Regions from separate parts of the Paenibacillus sp. MMS20-IR301 genome, predicted to be linked through region 2. Evidence: riboswitches for the same ligand, from Rfam matches in the RefSeq annotation. Region 2 holds a riboswitch; the other holds the start of a gene.
The links. Region 2 has a riboswitch for preQ1 ahead of LOS79_RS18200 (queuosine precursor transporter). Riboswitches for the same ligand answer to the same signal wherever they lie in the genome.
Positions count from the first base shown of each region.

Region 1: another riboswitch for preQ1. It lies ahead of queF (preQ(1) synthase); the one in region 2 lies ahead of LOS79_RS18200 (queuosine precursor transporter).

Region 1 covers NZ_CP135275.1:1,663,787-1,671,141, forward strand. Annotated here, with positions in the region: gene LOS79_RS07370 (ABC transporter ATP-binding protein) at 1-729, shown strand, start outside; gene LOS79_RS07375 (ABC transporter permease) at 816-1,409, shown strand; gene LOS79_RS07380 (ZIP family metal transporter) at 1,520-2,251, shown strand; PreQ1 riboswitch class I at 2,341-2,384, shown strand; gene queF (preQ(1) synthase) at 2,569-3,069, shown strand; gene queC (7-cyano-7-deazaguanine synthase QueC) at 3,100-3,762, shown strand; gene queD (6-carboxytetrahydropterin synthase QueD) at 3,762-4,244, shown strand; gene queE (7-carboxy-7-deazaguanine synthase QueE) at 4,237-4,965, shown strand; gene LOS79_RS07405 (hypothetical protein) at 5,062-5,229, shown strand; gene LOS79_RS07410 (hypothetical protein) at 5,266-5,988, opposite strand; gene LOS79_RS07415 (cysteine hydrolase family protein) at 6,135-6,659, shown strand; gene LOS79_RS07420 (VanW family protein) at 6,656-7,355, shown strand, end outside.
Region 2 covers NZ_CP135275.1:4,235,146-4,242,500, reverse strand. Annotated here, with positions in the region: gene cobS (adenosylcobinamide-GDP ribazoletransferase) at 1-725, shown strand, start outside; gene LOS79_RS18215 (cobyric acid synthase) at 975-2,513, shown strand; gene LOS79_RS18210 (YnfA family protein) at 2,516-2,842, shown strand; gene LOS79_RS18205 (methyl-accepting chemotaxis protein) at 2,981-4,669, opposite strand; PreQ1 riboswitch class I at 5,000-5,045, shown strand; gene LOS79_RS18200 (queuosine precursor transporter) at 5,057-5,782, shown strand; gene LOS79_RS18195 (M24 family metallopeptidase) at 5,859-6,953, opposite strand; gene LOS79_RS18190 (PQQ-dependent sugar dehydrogenase) at 7,140-7,355, shown strand, end outside.

The DNA of each region.
Region 1 (7,355 bases), 2.6 Mb from region 2:
ACGACAACAATCCGTATGATGACCGGACTGCTCACTCCGAGCGAAGGTGAAATTTTAATTAATGGGATTAATATTTCACGGCATAAAAAGAAAGTTCATTCGCTCATCGGTGTTGTCTTCGAGCTGCCAAATCTGTATACGCGCAGTACGATCCGCGGTAATCTCAGCCTGTTCGCCGATTTGTACGGAGTAACGCCGCAGCGGGTGGATGAAGTGCTGCATAGCCTGCAGCTGGAGGAGCGGCAGCATGAGAAGATCAGCAGCTTATCCAAGGGCTGGAAGCAGCGGGTGCTGATTGCCCGCAGTCTGCTGCATAAGCCTGCAGTCCTTTTCCTGGATGAGCCGACAAGCGGACTCGACCCTAATTCGGCAGCCATGATCAGAGATTACATCCGGACTATTAAGGCTGAAGGAACAACTGTAGTAATTACCACCCATGATATGCAGGAGGCGGATGAGCTAAGTGACCGTGTAGGCATTATGCATGCCGGCAGCCTGGTAGCACTGGATCAGCCACGGCAGCTGAAGCAAGCCTGCGGAAGACGGGAGCTGGCGGCGGAGTTCTGGCAGGGTGAACGGATTATCCGGGAATGCTGGCCGCTTGATGAAGAATCTACGAAGGAGCAGGTGTACCAGCTGCTGTCCGGAGGACAGATGATCAGCCTGCACAGCCGGGAAGCCACGCTTGCGGATGTCTTCGCAGCCTTGACGGGAAGTGAGCTGAGTTGAATCAGGTACTGAAGCTGACTAAGCATGAATGCAGGGATTTCCTGCACAATCCTTCGTTTCTTATCCTCTTTATTTTACCTGTTTTCATGTCAAAAATTCTAATTGCGGTAATGGATAACGCCGGACTTAACTTCATGCTGCTGTCGACATGGATTCTGTTCGCTGAGGTAATGGTCGGCATCATGCTGACCGGGCCGTCCCTGCTGGAAGAGCGGGAGAGCCGGACCTTTGATGCGCTGCTGGTCTCGCCGCTTGGCAAAGGGCAGATTCTTGCAGCCAAGGGGATGACGGTGCTGTTATTCTCTCTGCTGGCGCAAATTGCCGTATACCTGGTGAACCAGAAGCTGAATTCCGGATTCTTGGCCGCAATGCCGTATATGCTGGCCGGCGGACTTTTGTTTGTGGAGGTCGGAATGATCATCGGGCTGAAGCTCAGCTCGGCGAAGAACGGATCAGCCGTCAGCTCTGCTGTGATGATTGTATTCTTCCTGATTGTCTCCGTGTATGGAGCTTTGCCGGACTGGACGTATCCGTTGTTCATTATTCTGCCAAGTATTGCACTTGTTGAGAATCTGAATAGTGTAATGAGCGGCAATGCTCCCCTGCTTGTTGAGAGCCTCCTGCTGCTCTTATGGATAACCGGGTTGACCGTGTGGATCTGGCGGATAGATGTTGAGTAGGTAACGCTGAATCAGCTTCCCGGTGGGAACGGGATGTTTGCCTTGCCGGATTACGGTGTAATCTACTTCTAAGCACTAATCAAGATACATAATCGGGGAAGGTGAATCTATTGTGGAGCGCATTGACATGGGGAGCGGTGTCCGGTTCTGCCGTATTGATCGGGGCGCTGCTGGCTCTCTTCCTGCCGATTCCGGGTAAGCTGATTGGCTTCATTATGGCGTTTGGAACAGGCGTGCTGATTGGTGCAGCAGCTTATGAGCTGCTGGAGGATTCTGCGAATGACGGCGGCTTAACCCCTACGCTGATCGGATTTACCGCCGGGGCGCTGGTCTTCACGCTGTTCGACTGGCTGATTTCACGGCGGGGCGGAGCCGGGCGGAAGCGTTCGGCTGGTGCTCCGGCAGGAGCCAAAAGCGGTGGCCTGGCCATTTTTGCCGGAACCGTACTGGATGCCATTCCCGAATCGATTATGATCGGGGCCAGCCTGATCTCCGGACAGGGCGTAAGCCTGCTGCTGGTCATTGCCATTTTTATCAGCAACATTCCTGAAGGCTTATCCAGTACGGCAGGACTGAAGCAAGGCGGCTATGGAAAAAGCAAGATCGTACTGCTCTGGCTCGGTGTACTAATAATTTCCACTGCGGCATCGGGCGGCGGATATCTGTTCATGGATCATGCAAGCGAGCATACAGAGGCTCTGATTGCTTCTTTTGCCGGGGGCGGAATTATCGCCATGGTCTCCTCAAGTATGATGCCTGAAGCCTATGAGGACGGCGGACCGCTCACGGGCTTCATCGCTGCGATGGGGCTGCTGTGCTCACTGGTTCTGGATCAGCTGTGAGGGTTGTCAAGCCGGCAGTAAACATGATATAGTTCAAGACGCACCGACAGTCCAGTCATAAGTATAAAGAAGGAATCTGCGCCGCATGCGCAGGAGAGGTTCGCAAACTCCCTCTATAAAAAACTAAGACCGCCATCCGCATAACCGGCTAACCGGCCTCCCGGAAGCTATTCAAGTATGGGCCGCTACAGCCTGTGCTTATTCGCTGTTATGCAGTTAAACAGGCGTGTCTCATCTTAGTAGAGCATGTTTTCGAAATCTCGTTCTTCTTTCCAGTTCCGGCCACGGGCCGCGGGAAAAGAGAGGGGTTTTTTGTCATGTCAGAAGGCAGACTGAAAGAGGAAATGCAGGAGGTTACCCTGCTGGGTAATCAAGGTACGCAGTACAAGTTCGGTTACGCGCCGGAGATTCTGGAGTCGTTCGATAACAAGCATCCCGGGCGTGATTATTTTGTTAAATTCAACTGTCCGGAGTTCACCAGCCTGTGTCCGGTTACCGGCCAGCCTGACTTCGGGGTGATGTACATTTCGTATATTCCGGATGTAAAGATGGTGGAGTCCAAATCACTGAAGCTCTATCTGTTCAGCTTCCGGAATCACGGGGATTTCCATGAAGACTGCGTCAACATTATTATGAATGATCTGATCTCGCTGATGGAGCCGCGTTATATTGAGGTCTGGGGCAAATTCACGCCGCGCGGCGGCATTTCCATTGATCCTTACTGCAACTGGGGGCGTCCGGGGAGCAAGTATGAGGCTATGGCCGAGCACCGGCTGATGAATCATGACCTGTATCCTGAGAAAGTGGACAACCGTTAATCCGGCCGAAGCGAAAGGAGCGTATATATAATGAATAAAAAAGCACTGGTCGTCTTCAGCGGCGGCCAAGACAGCACTACCTGCCTGGCCTGGGCTATGCAGAAGTTCCAGGAGGTTCAGGTGGTTACGTTTAATTATAACCAGCGGCATGCCGAGGAGATTGAGGTCGCCAAGGAAATTGCCGCGAAATTCGGAGTGAAGCAGCATATTCTCGATCTGGGGCTGCTGAATCAGCTGGCTCCGAATGCCCTGACCCGGGATGACATTGAGATTGCCGCCGGCGGAGAGGGGGAGCTGCCGAGCACCTTTGTGGATGGGCGGAACCTGCTGTTCCTGTCCTTTGCAGCCATCCTGGCAAAGCAGCTGGGCTATGCGAACATCATCACCGGCGTGTGTCAGACGGATTTCAGCGGTTATCCGGACTGCCGGGACGTATTCGTGAAATCCCTGAATGTGACGCTTAATCTGTCGATGGATTATGAGTTCGTGATTCATACCCCGCTGATGTGGCTGGATAAGAAGGAAACGTGGAAGCTGGCTGATGAGCTGGGCTGCTTCGACTATGTCCGTGAGCAGACTTTAACCTGCTATAACGGGATCATCGGCAGCGGCTGCGGCACCTGTCCGGCATGCCTGCTGCGCCAGCGCGGTCTGGAGCAATATGAAGCTGAACGCCAGGGGGCGGGCCACTGATGCCGGGCGAAGTATCGGTCTGCAAAATCTTCACCTTCGACGCCGCCCACCAGTTGATCGGCCATCAAGGGAAATGCAGCAATCTGCACGGGCATACTTACAAGCTGGAAATAGTGCTGAAGGGGGTTCCATCTGTAGAGGAAGGGAGTTCAGGTGAAGGCTTCGTCATCGATTTCAGCGAAATCAAAAGGATCGTGAAGCAGTCTGTTGTGGACCGGCTGGATCATGCCTTCCTGGCCATGGGCAATGAGCCTGTACTGGATACGCTGAAGGCTACCGGCTCCAAGGTGGCCCAGCTGTCGTTCCGGACGACGGCGGAGAACCTGTCTGCTTATATTGCCTATGAGCTTAAACAGGCAGCCTTGCCGGTATACTCGGTCAAGCTGTGGGAGACACCGACTTCCTGGGCGGAGGTACGGGCAGCCGATATACCGGAGGCAGGACCCTCTTACCGTCTGTATGGAGGCTGTGACCATGAGTAGAATTCCGGTTATCGAAATGTTCGGTCCGACGATTCAGGGGGAAGGGGCAGTAATCGGTGTCAAAACGATGTTCGTCCGCACCTCCGGCTGTGACTACCGCTGCAGCTGGTGTGATTCTGCCTTTACCTGGGACGGTTCGGCCAAAGATAAAATAACGCTGATGGAGCCCGGGGAGATTCTCGCCGGACTGCTAGAGCTTGCCGGGGATAACTTTGACTGTGTAACCATTTCCGGCGGCAATCCCGCGCTGATCGGAGAAGCCATGGGAGAGTTCATTACCCTGCTGCATGAACGCGGTATTCAGACAGCCATTGAGACGCAGGGAAGCAAATGGCAGGACTGGTTCCTCGATGTGGATGTGCTGACGGTCAGCCCCAAGCCGCCCAGCTCCGGCATGAAGACGGACTGGGACAAGCTGGATGAGATCATGCGCCGGGTAGAGAACAGTAACAGCGGTAAAGGGGCGCACAGTCTGAAGGTCGTTGTCTTTAATGAAGAAGACTACGACTACGCACGTAAAGTTCATTTCAGATACCCGGAGGTTCCGCTGTTCCTGCAGCCGGGCAATGATAATGTTACCGAAGAGGGTGATATTTCGGGCCGGCTGCTCGGCCGGCTCGAATGGCTGTTCAATCTGGTCATTGCCGATCCGCAGATGAACCAGGCACGGGTACTTCCGCAGCTGCACGCACTGATTTGGCATAATAAGCGGGGCAAGTAGATTTTTCATATATATAGAAGACCGGACTTCCAGCATAGCGGAGGCTCCGGTTTTTTTATATACTTAATGGAGGATTAAGCACAAGGGGGAGCAGAAATGGAGAACGGATATTACGCCGGCTGGGGAACGCTGGCTCTAATCAATGCGGGAATTGCCCAGGGGAAGAACCGGAGCGGATTGAACTGGTTCCTGCTGTCCTTGCTGCTGGGGCCGCTTGCCACCTTTATTCTTGTGATCTCGGACAAACTTCCGGAACGAAGCTGACGGGTAACCAGAAGCTCCGCAGATTCTTCTGCAGCTTCAGCGGGTCAGCCTGCGGCTGACTGATTTGTACAGCATATGGCGGATCTTCTTCAGCCGGGCGAAATTCTCAGCAAAGCTGACACCGGAAGATCTTCTCAGACCCTCACCGAAATCCCTTTTGTAACGCAAGGGCGCCTCCAGATAGAGGGCGATAATATGCAGCTGATTCCAGCCGGGATACCGTTCGTTGTGGCAGAGGATTTCGGCAGTTTCGAGTGCGGTGAAGCTCTGGCACCACTGCCGTTCTTCAAGAATGAACCGCATGGCCGGCCCGTTACCTGCAATCATGATGTCACGGAATTCATTCAGGGCGTGACTGGCCACATCAACATATTCTACAATCTGCAGTGGCTTCAGCCAGCGGCGGCGGAACTTCGGAGCAGGCTCAGGGTAATTACTATCCGGGGTGCTGAACAGGATCTCCTTGCGGATCATTTCAGCAGCGGGGAAGCGCTCAAGGTTGTCGAGTCTTGCGAGGCATTCTTCCGCTTGCGGCTTCCCTCTCAGCTGCAACAGATGCAGCATATTCCATACTGTGAATTTGCCGTGTTGCTCAGCCGTCTTCCTGTGCTGATAAATTGTGCAGGAGGCTGTCAGATCATTTAGACTGTCATAGAACGGCATGATCGTACTGCGGACATACCGGAAGTAGGCTTTCAGCTCTTCCTTAGGCACTCTATAAGTAATAGCGAGATAATAAGTATCATTAAGCGGATTCATTGTTCTGTTCACTCCTAAGCAAAGTATTACATCCATTTTAGCAGAGCCAGCCTGCCGGTCCCGGACAAGAACAGGATTGTTTTGAACGAAATCTGGATTATCTTCATTTGCAGCAAGCTCTTAAAATCAAGGAGGAGGCGTTAGTAATGACCACGGCTTTACTGGTGATAGATGTTCAAGAGGCAATGTTTTCTTATCCCGGAATGAGTCTGTATGAGGGAGAGCAGGTGCTGGAGCGGATTGCTTCATTGATAGCGAAGGCCCGCTCTGCGGGTACTCCGGTAATTTACATCCAGCATACGGAAGATGAAGGTGAATTCGTAAAGGGTACACCTGCCTGGGAGATTAACAGCCATATTGCCCCGCTTGCAGGGGAGAGGGTCATTGAGAAGACGACGCCGGATTCCTTCCATCTCACCGGGCTGCAGCCGGAGCTTGAACGGCTTGGGGTTAACGAGCTGTACCTTTGCGGGATGCAGACGGATTATTGTGTGAATGCCACCAGCAGACGCGCGTCTGCCCTAGGGTATTCAACTGTACTGGTTAAAGACGCACATAGCACCTTCGACAATGACACGCATAGCGGTGAAGAAATTGTGAATCAGCATAATCAGGACCTCGGTTCGGGAATTGTAACCCTGCGCGCAGAGCAAGAGATATCGTTCACATGAATCCGGTGATTACGGCAATGAAGCCAATCCGCCGGTCCAGGCTGAGACTATTCGCGGGCAAGCGGTATTTTACCTGGAAAAGATACTGGAAATGGATTACCGCAAGCCATGATCTGGCAAAAGAACACCGCACGGAATCCCTTCCTTATGAGCCTGTCAGTCACGCTACCCCGCTGCTTCGGAGCCTGCGTAATGTGGATATGCAGCTGCAGTATAATAAAATAACCAATCTGCGCCTGGCGTTTGCGAAGCTGGATGGCCTGGTAATTCAGCCGGGTGAGACTTTCTCCTATTGGAGGAGCATCGGCAAGCCTACCCGGAGGAAGGGGTATCTGGATGGAATGGTGCTGCAATCGGGCGGCTTCCGTTCCGGAACAGGCGGCGGGCTGTGCCAGCTGTCCAATCTAATCTACTGGATGACGCTGCATACACCGCTCACGGTTACCGAACGGCACCGTCACAGCTATGATGTCTTCCCCGATGAGCAGCGGACCCAGCCCTTCGGAAGCGGAGCTACCTGCGCTTATAATTATCTCGATTTGCAGCTGAGGAATGATACAGAGCATGCTTACCAGCTGAAGCTTCATCTGGATGAGACGCATCTCCATGGGGCGTGGCGCTGTGCAGGCAGACAGCTCTACACTTATGAGGTCTATGAGGACGGCCACCGCATCAGCCTGGAGCCTTGGGGCGGTT
Region 2 (7,355 bases):
TGCGGCGGAGCGTAGTCTATTATCCGCTGGTCGGTGCGGCGATCGGCCTCAGCGCCGCGCTGGGTGCGGCAGCCGCAGCCTGGCTGCTGCCGGCCTGGCCTGCCGCTGTCATCACCCTTATCCTGTGGACGGGGCTGACCGGCGGGCTGCATCTGGACGGCTGGATGGACAGCGCCGATGCACTGCTCAGCTACCGCTCGAGGGAGCGGATGCTGGAGATTATGAAGGACAGCCGTGTCGGCGCTATGGGTGTGCTGGCCTGTGTGCTGCTGCTGCTGCTGAAGGCCTCGCTGCTGGCGGCATTCATCGAAGGCGGCGCATACAGCATGCTGCCGCTGCTCCTGCTGCCGCCGGTGTGGAGCCGCTGGTACATGGTGCGGGCCATGGCCCGCTATCCGCTGGCCCGCGGCAATGAAGGGCTGGCCGCCAGCTTCGGCGGGCTGCCTGCCCGGCAGGAGCGGCGCGCGCGTCTCACCGCCGCGCTGCTCACCCTGGCCGCAGCCGCAGCACCGCTGGCGCTCGGCGCGGGCACAGGGGCCTGGCCGCGGCTAGCGGCAGCGGCCATCCTGGCGCCGGCGGCAGCGGCAGCCTGCGGCAGGCTCGCTGCGCGGCGGATCAGCAGCCGGCTCGGCGGGCTCACCGGCGACGTCTACGGCGCGCTGAACGAGCTGCTGGAGGCGGTGGTCCTGCTTGTGCTGGTGCTGCTGCAGCACAATCTCCAGTAGCGTCAGCACCTGCTGTTGCCCTTAACGCGCAGCGGCCCACTGCCCTAACGGGCTAATCGCCGTACACTTAACACAGCGCCGCTGCGGCACGAACTGAGCTGCACCGCCGGGAACCCCGGCAGCAGCAAGAAACCGAGGAGGACGAACATGGAAGATACAGCTGCAGCTCAGGCTGCATTCGCTTCTGCCCCGGCCGGCTCCCGGGCAGCGGCTGGTCAACCTGATCAGCTGCTGCCCGGCGCTGTGCTGATGGTGCAGGGAACAGCCTCCGATGTCGGCAAAAGTCTCGTCACTGCTGCCATCGGACGGATTATGATGCAGGACGGATACCGCACCGCGCCGTTCAAGTCGCAGAATATGGCGCTGAATTCCTACGTAACAGAGGGCGGCTTAGAGATCGGCCGGGCTCAGGGCATGCAGGCGGAGGCCTTCGGCATCACAGCCACCAGCGATATGAACCCGATTCTGCTGAAGCCCTCCGGGGAGATGAGTGCACAGATTGTGGTGCACGGAGTGCCGCATGCGGCGCTTAGTGCGAGAGAATACCGCGAGAAATTTCTGCCTGAAGCAAAAGGTACCGTGATGGCTGCGCTGAACCGGCTGCGGGAGGCTTATGAGGTTGTCCTGATGGAAGGGGCAGGCAGCCCGGCGGAGATTAATCTCAAAGCCCGGGATATCGTCAATATGAATCTGGCCGGCTGGGCGGATGCGCCGGTGGTGCTGGTGGCCGATATCGACCGGGGCGGCGTTTTTGCCTTCATCGTCGGTACGCTTGAGCTGCTGGAGCCGCATGAGCGGGCCAGGGTCAAAGGCTTCATTATCAATAAATTCCGCGGTGACGTCTCGCTGCTGCAGCCCGGGCTGGACTGGCTGGAGGAGCGTACCGGCATTCCGGTGCTCGGCGTCTTGCCGTTTCTGCCGCAGCTGCGGATTGAAGCGGAAGACTCCGTAGTCCTGGACAGCGCATCCGGCCGCCAGCGTACGGATTCAGAGAGGGAGCTGGACATCGCCGTTATCCGTTATCCGCGTATTTCCAACTTTACCGATTTCGATCCGCTGGAGGACGAGCCGGATACAGCGGTGCGTTATGTGGCATCGGCAGATGAGCTGGGAACGCCGGATGCCATCATTCTTCCGGGGACGAAGAATACCGCGGCTGATCTGCAGTACTTGCGGGAGCAGGGATTCCCGGAGGCAATCGGGCGTGCGCTGGGCGAGGGATGCCAGCAGCTTGCAGGGATTTGCGGAGGATACCAGATGCTTGGCCAGAAGCTGCTTGACCCTGATGCGATCGAGAGTGCTGAGCCGGGAGAGAGTGAGGGGCTCGGGTATTTGCCGCTCTCAACTACGTTTCTGCCGCAGAAGACTACCGTCCGCGTTAGCGGAAAGCTGGCGGACGGGCATCCGCTGCAATTAAGCGGGGAGCATCACGGAGCTGTTTCCGGTTACGAGATACATATGGGAAAGACTACAAATCTGGACACAGCTTCCGTATCCGGCCTGTTCAGCCTGAACGGGCCGGAAGGCCAGGCAGTGCCGGAAGGCTGGGGAACAACGGACGGGAGAATCTGGGGCAGCTATCTGCACGGGCTGTTCCATAATGACGAATTCCGCCGGGGCTGGCTGAACGGGCTGCGCCGGTCCAAAGGACTGGCGCAGCTGTCTGTGACCTATTCAGCGGCAGCGCTGCGTGAGCAGGAGTTTGACCGGCTGGCGGATACTGTCAGGAAGCATCTGGATATGCATGCTGTTTACAATATTATGGGCTTGCCGGGAAGAGAGGAATAACAATGGCTATTGCGGTGCTGTTGTTCATTGTGGCGGGTCTGGCTGAGATCGGCGGCGGTTATCTGGTCTGGCTCTGGCTGCGGGAATCACGCCCGCTGTGGTACGGCCTGCTGGGGTCATTCATTCTGATCGCTTACGGGATTATCCCGACGCTGCAGAAATTCCCTTCCTTCGGGCGGGTTTACGCCGCTTATGGCGGAGTATTCATTGTCCTTGCCGTACTGTGGGGCTGGCTGGTAGACCGCAAAACCCCGGATCTCTACGACTGGATTGGAGCCGGTATCTGTGTGATCGGCGTCTCGGTTATTCTGTGGGCGCCAAGACACTGAACAGGCGAAACTCCGGGTATATAAAAAAGCAGTTCCAACAGCCACGAGGCCTTAGGAACTGCTTTTTTGTGTAACATTATAAGAATTTATATGCATACAGAATAACTTGTCCTTCTATTTTCCGCTGAAACACCAAGCTTAAATTTTGAACTGCCCGACAGCCTTCTGCAGCTTTACGGCCTGCTGATGCAGATGCTCGACGGTCAGCGCATGCCCTTCCAGCTCCTGGTGCTGCCGTGCGGAATTGTCTGTCAATGTAGCCGCGCTTTGCTGAGATTTGGCTGTAATCTGCGCAGTTTCCTCCACGGAGGCGCTAACCTCTTCGGTGCCTGCGGAGATCTGCTGGGTAGCGGCAGAGACAGACTGGATGCTGTGATTGATGCTCTGGATCAGAATCAGCAGGTGGTTAAAGGCATTCCCCGCTTCGACAACCTTGTTCATCCCTGAAGCCACTTCCGCATTCACATGATTCATTTCAGATACGGAGTGGTTCATATCTTCTTGCAGGCCGAGCAGGAATTCACGGATTTGTTCATTGGATTCCTTAGACTGCTCAGAGAGCTTGCGCACTTCACCGGCAACAACAGCGAATCCCCGGCCGTGTTCTCCGGCACGCGCAGCTTCGATGGAGGCGTTAAGCGACAGCATCTGGATCTGTTTTGTAATTTCGGTAATGCCCTGCACAACTTCCCCGATCATAAGGGAGCGTTCATTCATAATGCGGAACTGCTCCATGGACTGAATGGAGGCCTGCTCCACCTGGCGCATCTGCTGGACAGCACTCTGGGCAATTTCATTGCCGCCCATGGCTTCTGCGGAAGCTTCGCTGATCTGTTCGGTAACCTCTCCGGCAGCGGAAGCGATATGCTGGATACCGATGTTAATCTCATCCATGGCCCGGGAATTGTCCAGTGCGCTGCTGGCAATCATCGTGCTGCCTTTACCGATCTCCTCCACAGAGGAAGCTGAATGCTCAGCCATCGTGTTCAGCACCTGTACACGTTCCTTGAGGTCATTGGAATCAGTAACGACTGTACCGGAGGTATCAAGCACATGTCCGATCATCTCCTTAAGCCGTTCGCTCATGATCCGGAAGCTCTCAGAGAGCTGGCCTACCTCATCACTGCCTTTTATGGTGAGGGTCTCAGTGAAGTCGCCTCCGGCGAGCTTATTGCTGTAAGCGGCAAGCTGCGTTATCGGGCGGGTAATTCTGCGGCTCATAAATGCGGCTGCGGACAATCCGATAATAAGCGCCAGCAGGGTAATACCCGCACTGGTCCAGAGTATACTGTTCATTTTATCCTGTACAAATCCTACATCCGAGCTTACACCTACAATCATCGTGGTACCAGGAACCCCGACATATGCAGTCTTATGTACACCGTGGCTATCGGCATAAATTTCACTTAGTCCCGCTTTACCTTTGGCGGCTTGCTCCATGGCTGGCCATACCTGAATCGATTCCTCCGGCTTAAGTTTGGCAACGTGGTCTGCAGTCAGGACTGTGGCTTTGCCCTCCCGCAGATCGATGAGGAATATGGTCTCCACATTATGCTGTTTTCTTTTTTCTTCAAAATAGAATTCGACATTCGTCCTGGCCTGCTCATTTTTATTAAGGGTCTGCTGGGCGCTGGTCGCGTTCAGACTTTTATATACATCCTGTGCTGAGGCAGTCAGCTGCTTGTTGATCTGCGGCATAACGTAGCTGTCGATGGTATTAATGGATATGAAGTAGAAACTGATGCTTAGTAAAAGCGAAGTAAGCAGCAGAACGACGAACAACAAAAGGATAAACTTACGGCTGATCGATTTTTTGAAGCTTAACATTTCATTCTCTCCTTTTCTGTTAATTGCATTCTTCTCCCAAGCCGGACCAAAAGCCAGGCAAGCTGCAATATATTCCATAGGTGTAGGTCATATATGAAGCTATCGTAAGCGGGAATGTAATTGATAACTATTCTATAGAATTAACCCCCGGTTGAATAGTGAAAGTTAGCTATATGTCATATAATTTTCTGAAAAGAATGAATATTTATTGAGTCTATCATCAATTTTCGGAGAAATGTTAGTATAATATAGTTTTCATGAAAATTTGAAATTTTATAGATTGTTAGCTGACGATGTGATAAAGTATTAATGTTTTGTGTCTAAAACTTGCTGGCCGCGGTTCGTAACCATCCCGCGTAAACAAAACTAGGAGGAGTTAGTTGATTTATGTTCAACTTGTTATGGGGTATTCTGTTTGTAGTTGTTAATTTTGTGTTCTTTCTGCTCTGCTACCGTTTATTCGGTAAAAAAGGGCTTTATGCCTGGGTCGGCATGGCAACCGTGGTCGCCAATATTCAAGTAGCCAAGACGATCGCGATGCCTTTCGATATTGTCATGACCTTGGGGAATACGATGTATGTCACACTGTATATGACCAGCGATCTGCTGAATGAACGCTACGGGCGGAAGGAAGCGCGCGGCGCTGTCTGGTTCGGATTCTTCACGCTGCTGATGACGACAGTCATTATGCAGATGGTGCTGGTGTTTAAGCCGCAGGAAACGGATATTGCCCAATCCTCGCTGCAGACGATTTTCGGCCTGATGCCGCGGCTTGCCCTGGGCAGCCTTACCGCGTATTTCATCAGCCAGTTCCTGGATGTGCGGCTGTACGCCTGGATCCGCAAGTATTATGGCAGCTCGCGTCAGCTGTGGATCCGCTCCAACGGCAGTACGATGGTCAGCTCTTTTGTCGATACGCTGATCTTCTGCACCATTGCTTTTGCCGGACAGTATGACTGGATGGTATGGACAGAGATCCTCCTGACCACCTATCTGGCTAAATTCATTCTCACCGCTGCCGGCACACCTGTCCTCTATCTTGCCCGTTCCTTCAGGTTTGCTGAAGAAGAGCAGCAGGGCGGCACACCGGCAGCTACACGCAACATCTCATAGATAACCCGTATAGCAAAAAGCCCCAACCTCCGCGTTATAATCCGGAGATTGGGGCTTTATTGCTGTGTTTTGTGAATTACAGGCTCAGCACAGTCAGCTCTTTCGGGAAACTGGTCAGCGTCTGCGGGCCTTCGGCTGTTACCAGCACATCATCCTCAATCCGCACACCGCCGAGTCCCGGCACGTAAATCCCCGGCTCTACGGTGAACACATTGCCGTTACTGATCAAATCGGTATTCAGTCCGTGAAGGGAGGGATATTCATGTGTATCCATGCCAAGGCCGTGTCCGACCCGGTGCATGAAGTATTCACCGTAGCCGGCGGCTTCAATCACATCGCGTGCGGCCTTATCGACGGAACCGTAAGTAGCCCCGGCAACGGAAGCGGCAATCCCGGCTTCATTGGCAGCAAGCACGGTATTGTAGATCTCTTTTAACTTAGGGTCTACTTCGCCTACAGCGAAGGTGCGGGTAATGTCAGAGGCATATCCTCCAGCGTAGACGCCAAGATCGAACATGAGCAGATCGCCATTCTGGATGATGCGTTCCCCCGGCACCCCGTGCGGCAGCGCGGTTTTGGGTCCGGAGAGCACCATGGTGTCGAAGGAGGGGCCTGCGGCACCGGTCTTTTTCATCAGATATTCAAGCTCGGCTACCAGCTCGATCTCGCTGACACCGGATTTGACATGTGCCAGGCCGCGGCGGAGAACCTCCTCCACAAGCTCAGCGGCATGCTTCATGATGGCAACTTCCTCAGGCGTCTTAATCACGCGCATCGCCCGGAGCAGGTGGCCGATGTCGCTGAAGGAGCCGGCCTTGACCGCTTCAGTTAGGAGTTCATAACGGCTGACGGAGAAATGCTCCTTCTCAATGCCGAAGCTGCCCGGATTAACACCGCCGAAGCGTGATTTAAGCAGCTCGTACGGGTTATCCGTGTCGCTGTGCGTCAGAATCGTCTTGACGGAGGAGGCGGCATGCGCTGCTTCGGCGTCCAGCGCCGGGACAATCAGCACAGGCTCCTCGCCGCGGATCAGCAGCAGGCCGAGGAAGCGCTCATGCGGGTTGCTGGCGAAGCCGGTCAAGTAATATACATGCTTGGGATCAGTTACGAGCAGAGCATCGAGGCCGCCGGCCGCAAGCTTCTGCTCCAGTTTTAATAAAGCTTGATTCATTTAGAGTAGTTCCCCTTTCATCTGCACACTAGAACAGCAATGTTCTCATTATAGTGCATAATTTGGGAGGCTGCACGTACCCGGAACTTGCGCCGGGCGGAGATTAGTGAAGGATAATGCCGGGTAATAGTTGCCAAAATCCTTAACGTGGGCTGTTCCCACTTATTTGAGCAGGAGGTAATGCAAATGTCCGGAACATCCATCCGCTCCCGCAGCTTTCTGTTGTGCGGAGCTTTAATTCTGCTGACGGGACTTCTGTCAGCCTGTAGCACATCTTCCGGTGGCAATGAGGTGCAAGGGAAACTGGAAGGCCGGAATCCGCAGTTTGATGCACAGCCTGCTAAGAACCAGTCCCCGCCGGGGGAAGGGCCGCAAGGAACTGCGGCGGAAACGCCAGGAGTG